Regions from separate parts of the uncultured Umboniibacter sp. genome, predicted to be linked through region 2. Evidence: predicted binding sites of a transcription regulator. Region 2 holds the regulator's gene; the other holds the start of a gene.
The links. Region 2 encodes LexA, which represses DNA repair genes until DNA is damaged. Its sites were predicted from a motif close to ACTGTNTNTANANACAGT; they were not measured.
Positions count from the first base shown of each region.

Region 1 (8,189 bases), on a different contig from region 2:
GTGCGGCCATCGAAGCTTGGCGTTACTTGTACAAATTCATCAAGCTTAGCCATCACTTCGCTTTCATCAATACTACCACTGTCATTTGGCAAGTTAACTAGACTGGGCGAGCTCAGCCTGACATCTATACCGCTGAATTCTTCATCATCGAGGCTAATCTTTTCACGTATCCCATTGTTACTTACGACAACGGTTTTATCATAGATTTCATCAATCAACACCGTTCCCGAGACGGGTAACGTGTCATCAATCTTATAAACTCGTTGAGTACCGTTTATGTTTAGGATTGCCCCGCTAAGCTCGGGATCACTACTGGCAATCACAGCACTCAAAGTAAGCTGTAAATTTGACTCTCTTAGCGCATCCAGATTGGTCATAGCCGAAGATTGAGAAAGTGCTTCATCTATAAGCTTGGCATTACTGGCAGCCTCATCAGCAAAAATGTCAATCTTTGTTCCGCTACTTCGCTGAGAGGGCTCGTCAGGTGTATTCACAATAACAACAGATTGGGTGTTAAATTCACTTGCTGGTGTTATGAACAGCCAAAATACATGAGCTAGGCGCCAACAGAGCCATACTATCGCCGCCACTGTTAACAAAATCATGATGTATCGTTTATTTATAATTTTGGCTGTATTCACCGGATCCCTTTATCAGCAAAGCTTCATCTCGCTGTAACATACACATCAATTGTTACAATTTTGTGAGCTAATAATTGCTGTTTCCGTTTGCGTAATGCTTAGTTCTAACGAGGCTCGTTAATTTTTGTTAGCGGTAGTGCTTTATGTGTTAATGCAACCTGCTGAGCTCAATTATTTTAGTGCTTATAGTGTAATCAATAGAACTTAGATCATTGCCTTTGCAACTTAATTCTAATTTATAGGGCTGCCCCCTTTCATGCAAGTAATTCAATGCTTTTGAGCTAACAAGAACTAAAGGATCCCAAGACTTTCATGTATAGGTAGTAGTACTTGCAGTGACCCGCTAGACCCGCTAGACTAAACCCGAAAAATGAAAAGCATTCAGAGTTTAAATTTACTGCTTTGCTAATAAATATAATAAAACAATGAGAGCCCATATGACCGATAACCAAGGTATCGATACCCCTAAGCGTCCGCGAGGGCCTAATCTGCGAAAACGAGAACGCACTCGAAATAAGCTGATCGAAGCAGCGGAAATGCTACTATTAACGAAGCCTGCTGATGAAATTACCATCCAAGAAATTACGGTTACCGCCGAAGTGGCTCTCGGGACGTTCTATAACTACTTTATTAGTAAGACCTCAATGATGAGTGCCGTTGCCGATAAACTAATTGATGGTGCAGTATCGCGAGTCATTGTGGATATTGATGAAGTGAAAGTGAGCGATGCAAGTGCTCGATTACGCATTGGTTTTGATCTCTTACGTGACAATATCACTAATGATCCAAACTTAGGCTTCTTGATACTTGAAGCCGGCCTACCACTGCACAACTTCATTGCTGGAATTGAAGTCCTAATAGATCGCACCATAGGCGACCTTCACTTAGACACGGCACAATCCAGCCTCGTCAGTGGCGCTGCAGCCAACCTGTTAATCAAACACTACACGGGGCATTTGAAAGCTTCATCTGCTGACATGCTTATCAGCATGGTAGATGCCCTAAGCAATCGTGAAGCGGCATTAGCCTAACTAGCTTGCAGGTCTAGCGTTTCTTACCCAGCGCTAGGCTTATTCAGCTTCGCAGTTCGCGCCTCACGTCTCTCATCTCTCGCTTCACGCCTTCCCGGCCACCGATGAAATTACTCCCCCTTGAGGGTCATCGTAATATGCGGGATGCCATCTTCCAGATATTCATCAGAACTTTGGATGAAGCCCAGCTTCCCATACATGCCCGCAAGGTGCGACTGAGCGCCAATCTTAATGTCATGATTACCAAATAGCTTTCGTACTTCAATAATTGAGCGCTCCATTAACTCATAACTCAAACCGGTCCCTCGAGCTTCCGGGACAATCACTACACGCCCTATCGACAGTGCCGCAGAATAACTAATACCGGCATCAATTAGACGGGTATACGCAACCACTTCATCGTTATCGACACCGTAAAAATGCCACACCTCTGGATCAATCCCATCTATATCCGGAAAAGCACAATCCTGTTCAACGACGAAGACATCCTGACGCAACTTAAGAATTTGATACATATGCTTTGCGCTGAGCTCCGCAAATGACTGGCAATACCACTCCACTGGCCTCTCCTTTCGCTAACTGAGTACCCACCTGGCTATATTGCCTTGGCGAGAAATTAAATTGGCGACTATTTAATTGAAAAACTATCGCCTATGGTTCCCTAGCGCTAGAATAGCGCTATGAATCTACTTTTACTATTCCCAAGCGATCTCCGCGACAACAACGTTGTTCGTATTTCAGATCACCGCCTGCAACACATTCTATTGGTTCACCGAGCGAGCGTGGGCGATTCAATACGAGTCGGGATGGTCGATGGGCTCATTGGTAGCGGCATCATTGAACAATTGAATGAGCAGTCTGCAGAAATTCGTTTTACGCTGGACACTCCCCCGCCACCCAAGAAGCCGCTGCGTATCATTTTGGCTCTGCCACGCCCAAAGATGCTCAAACGGATTCTACAAACGATTACCTCAATGGGGGTTGAAGAACTCTATCTCATCAACAGCTATCGTGTTGAAAAGAGTTTTTGGCAAACTCCAATTCTCTCGGAGCAGGGTCTACTAGAGCAATTGACTCTTGGGCTTGAACAGTCCAGAGATACCCAACTACCAAAAATTGAACTTCGTAAGCGCTTTAAACCATTCGTTGAAGATGAGTTACCTGACCTAATTGAGAACAGCTATCCCTTAGTGGCACATCCAGGTGTAGAAGCACCAATACCTCATTCGCTGAACAAACCCTGCACACTAGCTGTTGGCCCAGAAGGCGGCTTTATTCCCTATGAAATAAGCAAATTTAAAGAAGTTGGTTTTAACTGTGGCCATATGGGGCCAAATATTCTACGCGTTGAGACGGCTATCCCAGCGCTCATTGCCTCACTCTATAACTGGTAGCAATTCTTCAGTAGCACTCTAAGACTCACAGCGCCATTACCACTTTCCAGCAAAGCAACTCAAGCACTACCTATTAGCTAGTTATCTGCCAGTCCCAATCGCCACTCGTAGCTGGCGGCTGAGACGCCAAGCCTCAATCTTACAACTTTTAGCTAACTTCCTATTGCCATCCCTGCGGCGTGCCTGTTATGAGGGGTAGTGACGAGATAGTGACGAGAGAGCCTTAAGCGCTTTGCACTAAAAGTCCTGAATCCTTGTCCACGAAGAAAAAAGTTTGCAATCTCCACTTTATACTGTATAAATAAACATACTGTATATAAAAACAGTTAACGGAGATAAGCATGAAAGCAGAACTTAAAGACATTATCGACTCTAGGCATGATATTTGGTGCGTAAAGAACCAAAGCACCCGATTGACACTCAAGGCTGTTGATACCCACTACCGCCCGCTTAACGATCAGCTAGAACAAGGTGGTTGGCCAATGTCTGTTGCTACGGAACTATTATGCTCTCAGCATGGTGGCGGCGAATTAAGTTTTTTGCTTCCTGCTATTGCCAAACTTAGTCAGACTGAAAAATGGGTGGCTTTTATTGCCCCACCCTTCACACCCTACGGCCCTGCCCTAGAGGCAGCTGGCGTAAATAGTAGTCGAGTCCTCATGATTCACCCACGTAACAGTAAGGAGCTACTTTGGGCTACTGAACAAGCTTTGAAAGCGGGTACATGTAGCGCAGTGATCTCATGGTTTGGTAATCATGACATCGCAACTAAGGACCTCCGCCGTATCCAACATGCTGCTAAAAGCAGTGACTGCCTGCATATTCAGTATCGTGACAGCCGCTTTGCAGAACAGCCATCTCCAGCAAAACTACGCCTTAGCTTAACGCCTAATGATGGGCAATTAGCACTTCAAGTCTTGAAGCAAACTGGCACCTGGGCAGGACAGCAGATAGAGCTACCTATAGACGAAGAAATTAGAGATAAGCAATGCAATGTCATTCAGCTTGAGGTGCCTAAGAGCAATCGTAGAAATGCTCTTCCTATGCCGTCACACAGTGACCCTGCTCAGCGTCAGATTGTATGGCAGTGACTGATGCTTTGGCTGTGCATTTATCTTCCATTACTGCCTGTAGAGGCTTATTCGCATAGCGCCAAGGCACCACTCGCAGTATCTGAAAATCATCGTATCAAGTTCTGTAATGCCCTGGCTTCAAGTCAGGGTATTCGTGCTGGACAATCTTTAGTCACAGCTTGGGCGCTATATTCCGAATTAGAAATTAAAGATCGAGATCACCAGAGCGAGTCTCTACGACTGCAACAACTCGCCGACTTTTGTCGAGCGTTTACCCCACATGTCAGCATCCCATCCGGTGACCGCTTATTACTAGATTTAACAGGCTGCCTTAACGTCCATGGTGGCTGGCTTAAACTAAAGGAAAAAATCCAAACTAGTCATCTGCTGACTACCCATCACCTGCAATTTGGCTTAGGTAATACGCCCGAAGCCGCCATCTTACTTAGTCACAACCTTAACTTTGATAGCGAAACAGTTATTCGAAATAACAGCATTGATCTCAGTAAAATACAGCATCTTATCAATGAGCAAACTATCGCAAACCTCAACTGTGATTCGAAAACCATTCAACGACTCGCTAATTTAGGGTTAAAAACCGTTGGCCAAGTTAAACAACTTCCCTCACACGCGCTCGGGCACCGACAAAGTCATTTTTTTATGGATTACCTAAGCCGCCTGTATGGCTTAAAGGGAGATGTGCGAAAACCTCATATCACCCCACCTCAGTTCCACGAGGAAAGCTACAGCCTACAATCCGTTAGTAACCTCAGTGAGATTCAACCGGCATTCGAGCTTCAGCTGGAAAAATTGCAGCGCTTTTTACGCCAACACCAGCAGCATTGTATCGAGCTACGCTGGCAGTTACGTAATGAGCAACGCTACCTACATCGCCTTCATATAGGGGTAGAAGCCTGTAAGAATAACGTGGCTTCTATGTTGAAGCTAACCCAGTTACAAAGTGAGAAACAACCTATCAAACGGGCGATCAATCAAGTGGCACTAGAGTCTGTCCATAGACCGTTAAGCCTTGAGATTGCCGACGATTTATTTCCAGAGTCTCTATCAAGGCCATTAGACCAACAGCTTGTGGAGACCCTTGAGGCAAGACTTGGTAGAGACCGAATCAGTTACCTTAAAACCCCAACAAGTCATCGCCCGGATGAGCTAGGAGCCGTTGATCAGGGCAGCTTAAATCATGCTAAGCGCCCTACTTGGTTGTTTAAGTCTCCCAAACTCATTCTTCAACGTGGCAAGCAAATGATCTTTGAAGGGCAGGTGTTAAATTTGCTTCAGGGCCCTGAACGCATCGACACTCAATGGTGGGATTCACGCTGCCAAAGAGACTATTACATAGCTAAGAGTGATCGAGGGCTGCGCTACTGGGTCTACAAAGACCTTATTAACCGCAGATGGTTTGTTCAGGGTATCTTCGCGTAGTTAGCCATGCAATATGCCGAGTTATTTTGCCGTAGTAACTTCAGTTTTCTACAAAGTGCATCACACCCCGAGGAGCTGGTCGATCAAGCTGATGACATGGGCTATGACGCCATCGCCATAACGGACGAGTGCTCGCTAGCTGGTGTGGTAAAAGCCCATGTTGCCGCAAGTCAGCGTGACATTGACTTAGTGATTGGTAGTTATTTTAAGATTGGCGACCATAACACCCCAATTGCCGAACTCATCCTACTTGCTCCTAACAGAGATGCTTACGGTCAGATTTCTGCATTGATCACCAAGGCTAGAAGGCGTTCCGAAAAAGGTCGTTATCAGCTAGAGCTAGAGGATTTACAGCATGGTTTAAAGTCTTGCTTAGCAATATGGTTTGTCAGCTCGGTTAGTCAGCATTGCTACCAACTAGCTCCTGCACTAGCGAAAGCATTCCCCAAAGGGCTCTGGGTGGGTGTGCAATATCACCTTGAAGCGCAGTTCATTGCCCATTACCAACAGTGCTTACACCTTGCTAATGAATATAGTCTCATGATGACCTGTGTCGGCAATGTCCGCATGCACCATGCTGACAGGCAGCCATTACTTGATGTCTTAACTGCTATCCACTACAACACCACGTTGGCTGAACTAGGATTCCAAGCGAGTAAGAACAGAGAATCCGCCCTACAGAGTCTCCAGCAAGTCCATCGGCGTTTTCCTGAAGCGCTTATCAAGGAATCTATTTATATTGCCCAGCAATGTTACTTTTCCTTGGATGAACTACGTTATAACTACCCCGCCGAGTTAGTGCCCCATAGCAAAACACCCAGTGAGTGGCTAAGCGAACTGGTTCACCACGGATGTCAAAAACGGTGGCCTACCGGCACCAATGATAAAGTTATGAAACAAATCAGCTATGAACTCAAAGTCATTCGTGAGCTCAGCTACGAACACTACTTTCTTACTGTTCATGACATCGTCCAATTCGCCAGAAACCAAGGTATTCTGTGCCAAGGACGAGGTTCGGCAGCTAACTCTGCTGTTTGCTATGCGCTCTTCATTACCGAAGTTGACCCAGCGCAGTCAGACTTGCTGTTCGAACGATTTATCTCAAAGGAGCGAAATGAACCGCCCGACATTGATGTGGATTTCGAACACCAACGTCGTGAAGAAGTCATTCAATATATCTACAAAAAATACGGCCGTGACAGAGCTGCGTTAGCAGCCACAGTGATCACCTATCGGCCTCGCAGTGCGATCAGAGATGTAGGTAAAGCCATTGGTCTAGATGCCGTAGTAGTTAATAAACTGGCAAAGAGTCTGGCTTGGTGGGATAGATCTGGCGACTTAGAAAGCCGGCTAAGCGAAGCGAATTTATCAATTCGCTCCCCGATCACTAAGCACTACGCCTTTTTGATTAAGGAAATCCTAGGAATGCCGCGACATTTATCCCAACATGTAGGCGGTTTTATTGTGACCGACGCGCCCGTTTATTCCTTGGTTCCCATTGAGAATGCAGCCATGGAGGGCCGGACGATTATTCAATGGGACAAGGATGACATTGAAGCCCTAGGGCTTCTAAAAATCGACGTGCTGGCCCTAGGTATGTTGAGTGCCATCCAGAAATCTCTCACCGCCATTAATGCTTACAGCCCAAATCCCATCAGCTTGGCAAGTATCCCAGATGACTGTGCTAAAACCTATGCCATGCTCAGCAGAGGCGATAGTATCGGAGTCTTCCAGGTTGAATCGCGAGCTCAGATGAATATGCTGCCGCGCCTTCAGCCGAGTTGCTTTTATGATCTAGTCATTGAAGTGGCCCTAGTAAGGCCCGGTCCAATTCAGGGCGATATGGTGCACCCCTATTTACGAAGACGTCAGGGGTTGGAGCAAATTGATTATGCTAATAAAGCGGTGAAATCAGTTCTAGACAGAACACTAGGTGTGCCCATATTTCAAGAACAGGTTATCAAACTCGCTATGGTTGCAGCGGGTTTTAGCGGCGGCCAAGCCGATCAACTCAGACGTGCAATGGCTAATTGGCGACGCAATGGTGAGCTGGCTAAATTCAAGGAGCCCGTGATTACAGGAATGCTAGAACGAGGGCATAGTCTCGATTTTGCCGAACGCTTATTCCGCCAAATGGAGGGCTTTGGTGACTATGGCTTCCCAGAATCTCACGCGGCTAGCTTTGCGCTTCTCGTGTATATTTCTGCATGGTTAAAGAGCCACTACCCCGCGGCGTTCTACCTCGGCTTACTAAATAGTCAACCGATGGGTTTCTATAGTCCATCGCAACTCTTGCAGGATGCAAAGCGCCACGGCGTAGTCATCCTTCCTATTGATATCAACTGTAGTGACTGGGATTATCAGTTAGAAATTCAAGCTGGGCTCCTACAACAACCAACCTCAACAGAAACTTCACCAGCTAACCCTGGAGATGCAGATCAAGATAGCCCCCAGCCTCCATTACTAAGGGTTGGTTTTCGGCAAATTAAAGGCTTTTCTCAGTCCTCTGCAGAGGAGATTATTAGCCAACGAACTAAGCGGAGTTTCACTGGAGCTAATGACACAAAGAAGCGCTGCCAACTGGCGATTGATCAGCTTGAGAAATTAATC
Region 1 is NZ_CANMGY010000007.1:120,557-128,745, reverse strand. It holds gene Q0698_RS09605 (type II secretion system protein N) at 1-605, opposite strand, end outside; gene Q0698_RS09600 (TetR/AcrR family transcriptional regulator) at 1,079-1,672, shown strand; gene Q0698_RS09595 (GNAT family N-acetyltransferase) at 1,783-2,232, opposite strand; gene Q0698_RS09590 (16S rRNA (uracil(1498)-N(3))-methyltransferase) at 2,353-3,066, shown strand; gene imuA (translesion DNA synthesis-associated protein ImuA) at 3,408-4,157, shown strand; gene Q0698_RS09580 (DNA polymerase Y family protein) at 4,161-5,579, shown strand; gene Q0698_RS09575 (error-prone DNA polymerase) at 5,586-8,189, shown strand, end outside.
Region 1: the regulator LexA is predicted to act here: its motif matches at 3,376-3,393, upstream of imuA (translesion DNA synthesis-associated protein ImuA).

Region 2 (8,189 bases):
CGACAATTACCTTCCTAAAACACCCAATACCTATGGGTCGAAGGAGGGCGCTCAGGAAGCACACGAAGCCATTCGCCCATCGAGTATTGAAGTGCTTGAAGAGCATCTTGATACCATGGAGCCCGATGCGCGAAGACTGTACGCGCTAATTTGGCGTCAATTCGTTGCGTGTCAGATGACCCCAGCGCGTTACACCAGTACCCGTATTAAAGTGAATGTGTCAGCTTACGAACTCTCTCTAAAGGGTCGAATCGTAGAGTTCGATGGTTATACCAAAGTATTACCGGCGATGAGCAAGAAAGACGACGACGTTATGCTCCCGGATATGCAAAGTGGCGATGCGTTGGCACTGGCAGACGTGGATGCGAAGCAGAACTTCACTAACCCTCCAGCTCGCTATTCAGAGGCCAGCTTGGTTCGTGAACTTGAGAAGCGTGGCATTGGCCGACCTTCTACCTACGCGGCAATTATTTCTACCATTCAAGATCGAGGTTATGCCCGCGTTGAGAATCGACGTTTTTATGCTGAGAAGATGGGAGACATTGTCACTGAGCGGTTGTCCGAATCGTTCGCTGAGTTGATGAACTATAACTTCACTGCTGATATGGAGTCACGTCTTGATGATGTGGCGCTTGGCAAACTTGATTGGAAGCAAGTGCTTGACGAGTTCTATGAACAGTTCCAGGGCGAGTTAAGTCAGGCGGAGAATGAAGAGGGTGGAATGCGTGCCAATGAGCCGGTGGCAACGAGTATCGAATGCCCTACGTGTAGCCGGACTATGCAGATTCGAACCGGCAGTACCGGTGTCTTTCTTGGTTGTTCGGGCTATAATTTGCCGCCAAAAGAGCGCTGCAAGACGACGATTAACCTAGTTTCGGGTGACGACGTTGTATCTTCAGATGGGTCAGAGGAGGCAGAATCGGCGCTGATTCGGAGTAAACGCCGATGTAGCATTGATAACGCAACGATGGACAGCTACCTAATCGATGAGGGGCGAAAGCTTCATGTCTGCGGGAACAATCCAGATTGCGACGGCTACGAGATTGAGACTGGTTCGTTTAGAATTAAAGGTTATGACGGCCCCACTATCGAATGTGATAAGTGTAGCTCGGAAATGCAGCTTAAAACCGGTCGTTTCGGCAAATATTTTGGCTGCTCTAACGAATCCTGTAAGAATACCCGTAAGCTTCTTAAGAACGGCGAAGTGGCGCCTCCGAAAATGGATCCAGTGCCGATGCCTGAACTCAAGTGTGACAAGGTTGATGACTTTTATGTATTACGTGACGGCGCATCAGGTATGTTCTTAGCAGCAAGTGGTTTCCCTAAGAACCGGGAAACTCGAGCTCCGTTACTCAAAGAAATTATCTCGCACCGCGATGAAATCGACCCGAAATACAACCATTTTTGGTCAGCGCCAGTAGTCGATGGTGATGGCGTACCCGTTACGATACGTTTCTCCCGCAAAACCAAGTCTCACTATGTGCAGAGTGAAGTCAATGGCAAGCCAAGTGGATGGCGAGCAGAGTTCGATGAAGACGCATCACGCTGGGTCGTTAGCGATAAGAAGAAAAAGGCAAAGTAAATGGATTATGCCCAGGCGCAGCGTGAATTACTTGCTCTGCGCCATATTCTTCAACGTGCACGGAATGACGGAGAGCTGACTAAGCTCGACTATCGGCCTCTTTGGGATCGGTTCCTAGGGGCGCTAGCAACACTCCATCAGCTACCCCGCGCAGCGCTTGATCGCCAAGAAAATATCAGCGCACTCCCGTTTGAGTTGGGAGCATTGGTGGTTTTGCAGTATGAAAATAATTCATGGCTACAAAAGTTATTTAAGATTGCTCCTGCAACCATTGCAAGTAGCCAGTTAATTGGTTCAGACCGCGGTATTCATACTGTTGATGAATCAGAAATTGAGTCATCCGTCACAGTCTTTCTGGAACAGCTCGAGTTGCAAATAAATCTCCAATTTGAAGCGTGAAATTGATTTCTTAATGATGTTATAGTGGATTTTACTGCTACAGAGATAGAAAAATATAATAATTAGGGGGTCGTATGGACGACGAAGTATTTGAACTGGTTGAGTTAAGTTCAGGGACCATAGCACTTAAGCGTCACGGTGATGATTCAGACAATGCTGAATGTCTAATCAAAATTGAGATTGGCCCTGAGATTGACCAGAATTTAAGTGTCGAGCGAATGGAATTTGTTCGCATAATGCTCGAAGCAGGTTTTGCCGAAGCTGCTGATCGCCATCAGAGTTGCTATGAAGAGGAACTTCCGCTTCAGCATTCTCAGGTGCTTCACTAGCTGTGTAATAAACTAGCTATGCACTAAAAGCGAACGGTTGTTATTAATCAACCGTCGCATAAAAAAGCCCGTTCGAAGAGACGGGCTTTTTTATGTTTAAATCGCACGATTTAGTTTATTAATGGCGACGTATAACCCCAACGCTAATGCCCTCTATATCGAAGTCCTGATAGCTTAAATCTACTTCAATAGGCGAGTAATCCTCGTTCTCAGCATGAAGTAGTACCTTCGCTGCACTAATCTTTTCGTAGCGTTTTACCGTAACTTCATCATCGATACGCGCGACAACGATATCACCATTTCGAATATTCTTCGTTTGATGTACTGCCAATAAATCACCATCGTGAATGCCAATGTCGATCATCGAATCACCCTGAACGTTTAACATGTAGTTTGCACGGGGGTGAAAGAAGTCCGGTGAAACAGGGCAGTGAGCTTCTACGTGCTCAATGGCTAAAACAGGAGAACCGGCTGCCACTTTGCCAACGATTGGCAGTTGGTTATCGTTAGCCGCTGCACGATCGATATTTGCCTGTTCAGGATTAATAAGAATACGGAGCCCGCGAGACGTCCCGGCAATTTTTTCAATTGCCCCTTTTCGTGCCAAGGCTTTCAAATGTTCTTCCGCGGCGTTAGCAGATTTGAAGCCTAATTCTGCAGCAATTTCCGCACGAGTTGGCGGCAAACCAGTGTCTGCAATATGCTTTGCTAACACATCAAGAACATCTTGTTGGCGTTTGGTAAGTTTGACCATTGTCTTTGCCTGTTTGTTTATACAGTGTTGTAACTATATACAGGTTTAGATGATGCTGCAACCTTAGTAAAAAGTTGTTTTATAGTGGTGCTGTGATCTTGACGAACTAATAATTCAAACGTATGTTTGAATTATTAGTTAGGGAGCATTATGAGTACCACATCACTTCGTATTTTGGATCAGGCAGAACGACTTTTTGCTGAACAGGGTTTTAATGAGACTTCGTTACGAGCAATCACCTCTGCAGCGGAAGTCAATATTGCGTCGGTTAACTACCACTTCGGTTCAAAGAAGAACCTCATTCAAGCGGTGTTTAACCGCTATCTTGAGGATTTCTATTCTGGCTATAACACGCAAATATCATCACTTTCAGTAGCAGATTCTGAGGTGTCACAACGACAGGCTATTGAGGCTGCAATTATTGCGATGCTTGGCACCGATCTGAACGTTTCTCGAGCGCGTCGATTTATGATGTTGTTACGTCATGCCTATGCTCAACAACAGGGGCATTTAAGGCGCTTCATTAAGGATCATTACAATGAAGACTACCGGCGAATGATTCAACACTTAGCGGGGCAGAATCTCCAAGAGAGCTCGAAGTTGAAGTTCTATTGGCAGTTACAATTTCTAATGGGTGCGGCGATGTTCTCGCTAGCCGAGTTTGATACGCTGGATGCCATAGCAGACGCGCAATATCACTCCCGCATAAGCACTAATGAGCTACTCGACTTGTTTATCCCCACAGCTTTAGCTATTTTAAATCCTCACGTAGCAGAGTAGGCAAATTATGGCGGCGTCTGAAGCAGTAGACTTGATGGGGCAGGCAGAGTGCCTCTTTGACCATCAAACCGTTTGTGGGGCAATTGAGCGTCTTGCAGCGGCATTGAATAGGGACTTCACAGACAAACAGCCTGTCGTGCTTGTGGTGATGACAGGCGGTGCCATTGTCGCGGGACATCTTTTACCGCAATTGAGTTTTCCGTTAGAGTTGGATTACATTCACGCGACTCGTTACCAGGGTAAGATGACGGGCGAGAAGGTGCGTTGGTTAGTTCAACCGCAAATATCACTCATTGGTCGCGATGTGTTGATCGTGGATGATATTCATGACGTAGGTCTAACGTTGGGAGAAATTAACTCGTACTGCCTGGAGCGGGGCGCTAACAGCGTTACTTCAGCGGTATTACTCCTTAAGAATCACCCTCGGAAGGCATCGGTACCTTGCGATTACCACGCTCTCGAGGTTGGTGACCGTTTTGTATTTGGCTTCGGCATGGATTACAAAGGCCTGTGGCGCAACGCTCCAGGAATATTCGCGCTGTCGAAGGAGTGATCCTAATTTGCTCCTAACAACGCGGTCGGTATGAAATTAAGGCCGTCAAATCTGTTTGCCGAACTTGTAAGCACGGGACTTTGTGAGTGTTACTAGCCGTCCTTTCTACTCTCTGTTTTTAATTTAATTTGTAGGCAAAACGGGTCCTCACTCGGGGCCATCCATTGAGTCTAAGTTGAATTTGACTTGACAACGTCTCGCTCGCAATAAATTATTATAACTAGCTAACTTAGTTTGCTAACCATAACTCGAAATAAAAATAATAAGATGAGGTTGTAAAAATGGATGCTCGTGAAATCGGCACTGTAAAGTGGTTCAATAATGCTCGTGGTTTTGGCTTTATTCAGCGTGCTGACGGGGAGGACGTATTCGTCCACTACCGCTCTATTCAAGGCGAAGGCTATAAAACTCTCGATGAAGGTCAACAGGTTGAATACGACATGGTGACCGGTGATAAAGGTCTTCAAGCCGAACAGGTAGTCCCTGTTTAGTTGAGAAAATCGACGCTACGTGGCGCAAGCCAATAAATTAAAAGGCCGTGCTGACATGTGTCAGTTCGGCCTTTTACTATTCGAGAGCGTGTATTACGTCTTAGTCATTTAATTCGCTGTCACTAACCAGTGTAGGAAGCAATAAGTCCATAAGTTCTTGGCGATCTTCATAGCGTGTCAGTTTTATGATTACGCCAAATCCAGGATGATCAACATAATACTGTACTCCCGAACGCATTCGCTGAACGGTGTTCAAGCTAAAGTGTTGTTTTGATACCCAATTCTCTGAGTTCGCAGGGCTTTCGTCGAGGGATGGAATGACTAAGCCCGAAGGCATTGATTGAGTTCCGTTGAAATTGAATGGGCTTGATTCATCGAGGTTTTCACTCAGAGACAGATCAACATCATCTACGATAATGTTTTTGGGTGGAATAGGTGGTAGATGTTCATTAACTTCCGCATCGCTCAGTGCCAGTTCGAATGTACTCATCCAAAGGTTGATGTCGGCGTGAACGTAGCGCTGTTGACGGTCAAGTCGGATACTACCCTCTAGTTCGAAGTGATCACCTAATTGTCTGCCTCCGAGGACAATCAATGATTCACCGTTGGAGGCCGGCGGGATGTATTGGTGCCATGCAGAGTGATGAAGAACTCGATAACGATTTGCCGTTAGTCTCGAATCTGGAAACTCAAAAATATCCTCACTAAGCGGAACGTACTCTGCAAAATGCTGGACGAGCAGAGCTATTTCGTCGAGTTCTGATTGCCATTGAGGAATGTCATTATTCGGCTCTGCAGGCGCTGTCAATAAAGTCTCGTCACCGAGAATTTCCGTCTCGCTTTGAGCGAGCTCTAAGTCGCGACTTAACTCATTGTTTTGCCGCCATAGGTCATACAGCTGACTCACCCAGTCCCGCACTGACGGGGCAATCGCAAGTACTGTATTTTGTTGCGGAGGTTCTTGAGTAAGTGCTTGAATCGATTCCTGATCCAGCCCTAACGCAGAGTTTGCTTCGAGACTGCTTGCAGACAGTGCGGCACCATCCTGCCCAGAGCTAGCTGCCTGTGAAAGTCGCTCTTCATCGCTGGACATGGCAGGTAAGAGTGCGGTAGCGGGCTGCAAAGCTGTATCCCAATCGGAGTTCGCCGTGGAGGTTTCATTTGCCTCGGTTGCCTTCCATGCACTCTCCAGCCGCTCAGCGAGTAGCTGTTGAGTAACCTCTGCAGCGGGCTGGAGATGAATTGCATTGAGCGGGTAACTCAGAGGAGGGTTCTCTGGCCAGCGTTCATTGTTAATTCCTGCCTGATTACCTTGTGTGAAGACGAGTAGTTCCACTCGGTACCAGTTTTCGGCACCATAGCTAGGTAGACTTAACATTGCAGCATTTAACAGTGCTACGAGACAGATTTTTGCACGCATTATTATGAGGCCTGTGTTGTTTTACTAAGGTGGTCGATCAAGTCGTTTACCCACACCAACCGCTGTTCGCGATCATCTAATGGTAACCCGAAGCGTAGCTCGTTGGCACCCTGAAGACTAAAAATTCGTGACTGCTGTTGTACTAGTTGAACAATTTCCAAGGGTTCAACCTTAGTATTTTCGGCGAAAACGACCTTACCGCCGGTTGAAGAGCAAACTAGCTTCTTGATACCGATGTCTTGGCAGCGCTGCCGAACTTCATTGACGTCAAACAGGCGTTTGGTGGGTTGTGGCAATAGTCCGAAGCGATCGATCAACTCAATCTGCAATTGCCGTAACTCAGCGGGGGTTTTGGTGTTACTTATTCGTTTATACAGAACCAGGCGCTCATTGACATCACCCACATAGTCATCGGGAATCAGTGCGGGCATTTGCAGGTCTACTTCGCCCGTAGTTTGAAGGCCTTCAAAGCCCGATGGTGTTCTTCCCGCTTTGATATCAGCTACTGCCTGTTCGAGCATATCAATATAGAGGCTGAAGCCCACTGAGTGAATCTGGCCACTTTGTTGATCGCCCAGGAGCTCTCCAGCACCACGAATCTCCAAATCGTGGGTGGCGAGCGTAAATCCAGCGCCTAATTCGCCGGTCGTCGAGATGGCGTCAAGTCGCTTCTTGGCGTCTTTCTTCAATCCTTTGTAGGGTGGGGTAAGAAGATAGGCATAGGCCTGATGGTGCGACCTACCCACTCGCCCGCGAAGCTGATGAAGCTGCGCGATACCGAATTTATCGGCTCGGTGGATGATGATGGTGTTGGCATTAGGTATATCGATCCCAGTTTCGATAATGGTAGTGCACACCAAGACGTTAGTACGGCGGTGGTAGAAGTCAGACATAACACGTTCGAGCTCGCGCTCGCGCATTTGGCCGTGACCAATTCCTATGCGGGCCTCGGGAACTAGCGCTTGGATTTCTTCCGCGGTACGTTCAATGGTAGTGACTTCGTTGTGGAGGAAGTAAACCTGGCCGCCACGGAGAATTTCCCGTAAAACGGCTTCTTTGATCAAGTTGTCATCATTCTCGCGGACAAAGGTATTGATCTTCAAACGCTTAGCCGGTGGCGTGGCGATGATCGATAGGTCTCGCATGCCGTTCATCGCGAGATTTAAGGTTCGTGGAATTGGTGTAGCGGTCATGGTGAGGATATCTACCTCAGCACGAAGAGACTTTATTCGTTCCTTTTGTCGGACGCCAAAACGATGCTCTTCATCGATAATCAATAGCCCAAGGTCGTCGAACTTAAGTGACGATTGAAGTAATTTGTGGGTGCCGATAAGAATGTCGACTTTACCTTCGGACAGCGCCGCATTGATTTCGTTAATCGCTTTATCACTTTTGAAACGCGAGATGACCTCAATTCGAACGGGCCAATCTTTAAATCGATCAAGGAAATTATCATAGTGTTGCTGTGCCAGAAGTGTTGTGGGTACAAGCACGGCAACCTGCTTAGCGGCGTGAACGGCTACGAATGCCGCGCGCATTGCGACTTCCGTCTTGCCGAAACCTACGTCGCCACCGACGAGTCGATCCATGGCTCTAGGAGCCATCATATCGGCCACCACCGCATTAATTGTCTTTTCTTGGTCGGGTGTTTCTTCGAACGGAAAGGATGCTGAGAACTGCGCCAGTGCGGGACCTGGATCCGGAAAGGCAAAGCCCTTCTTGGCTTCACGCCGAGCATAAATATCTAGCAACTCGACCGCAGCGTCACGCGCTTTCTCAGCCGCCTTCTGTTTGGCATTGCTCCAAGTTTCGCTGCCCAGACGATGAAGCGGCGCAGAATCCGGGTCCGAACCCGAGTACCGGCTGAGCACGTGGAGACTT
Region 2 is NZ_CANMGY010000005.1:160,013-168,201, reverse strand. It holds gene topA (type I DNA topoisomerase) at 1-1,582, shown strand, start outside; gene Q0698_RS07905 (hypothetical protein) at 1,583-1,981, shown strand; gene Q0698_RS07900 (hypothetical protein) at 2,056-2,310, shown strand; gene lexA (transcriptional repressor LexA) at 2,429-3,064, opposite strand; gene Q0698_RS07890 (TetR/AcrR family transcriptional regulator) at 3,215-3,844, shown strand; gene Q0698_RS07885 (hypoxanthine-guanine phosphoribosyltransferase) at 3,852-4,397, shown strand; gene Q0698_RS07880 (cold-shock protein) at 4,679-4,888, shown strand; gene Q0698_RS07875 (CsiV family protein) at 4,989-6,308, opposite strand; gene mfd (transcription-repair coupling factor) at 6,311-8,189, opposite strand, start outside.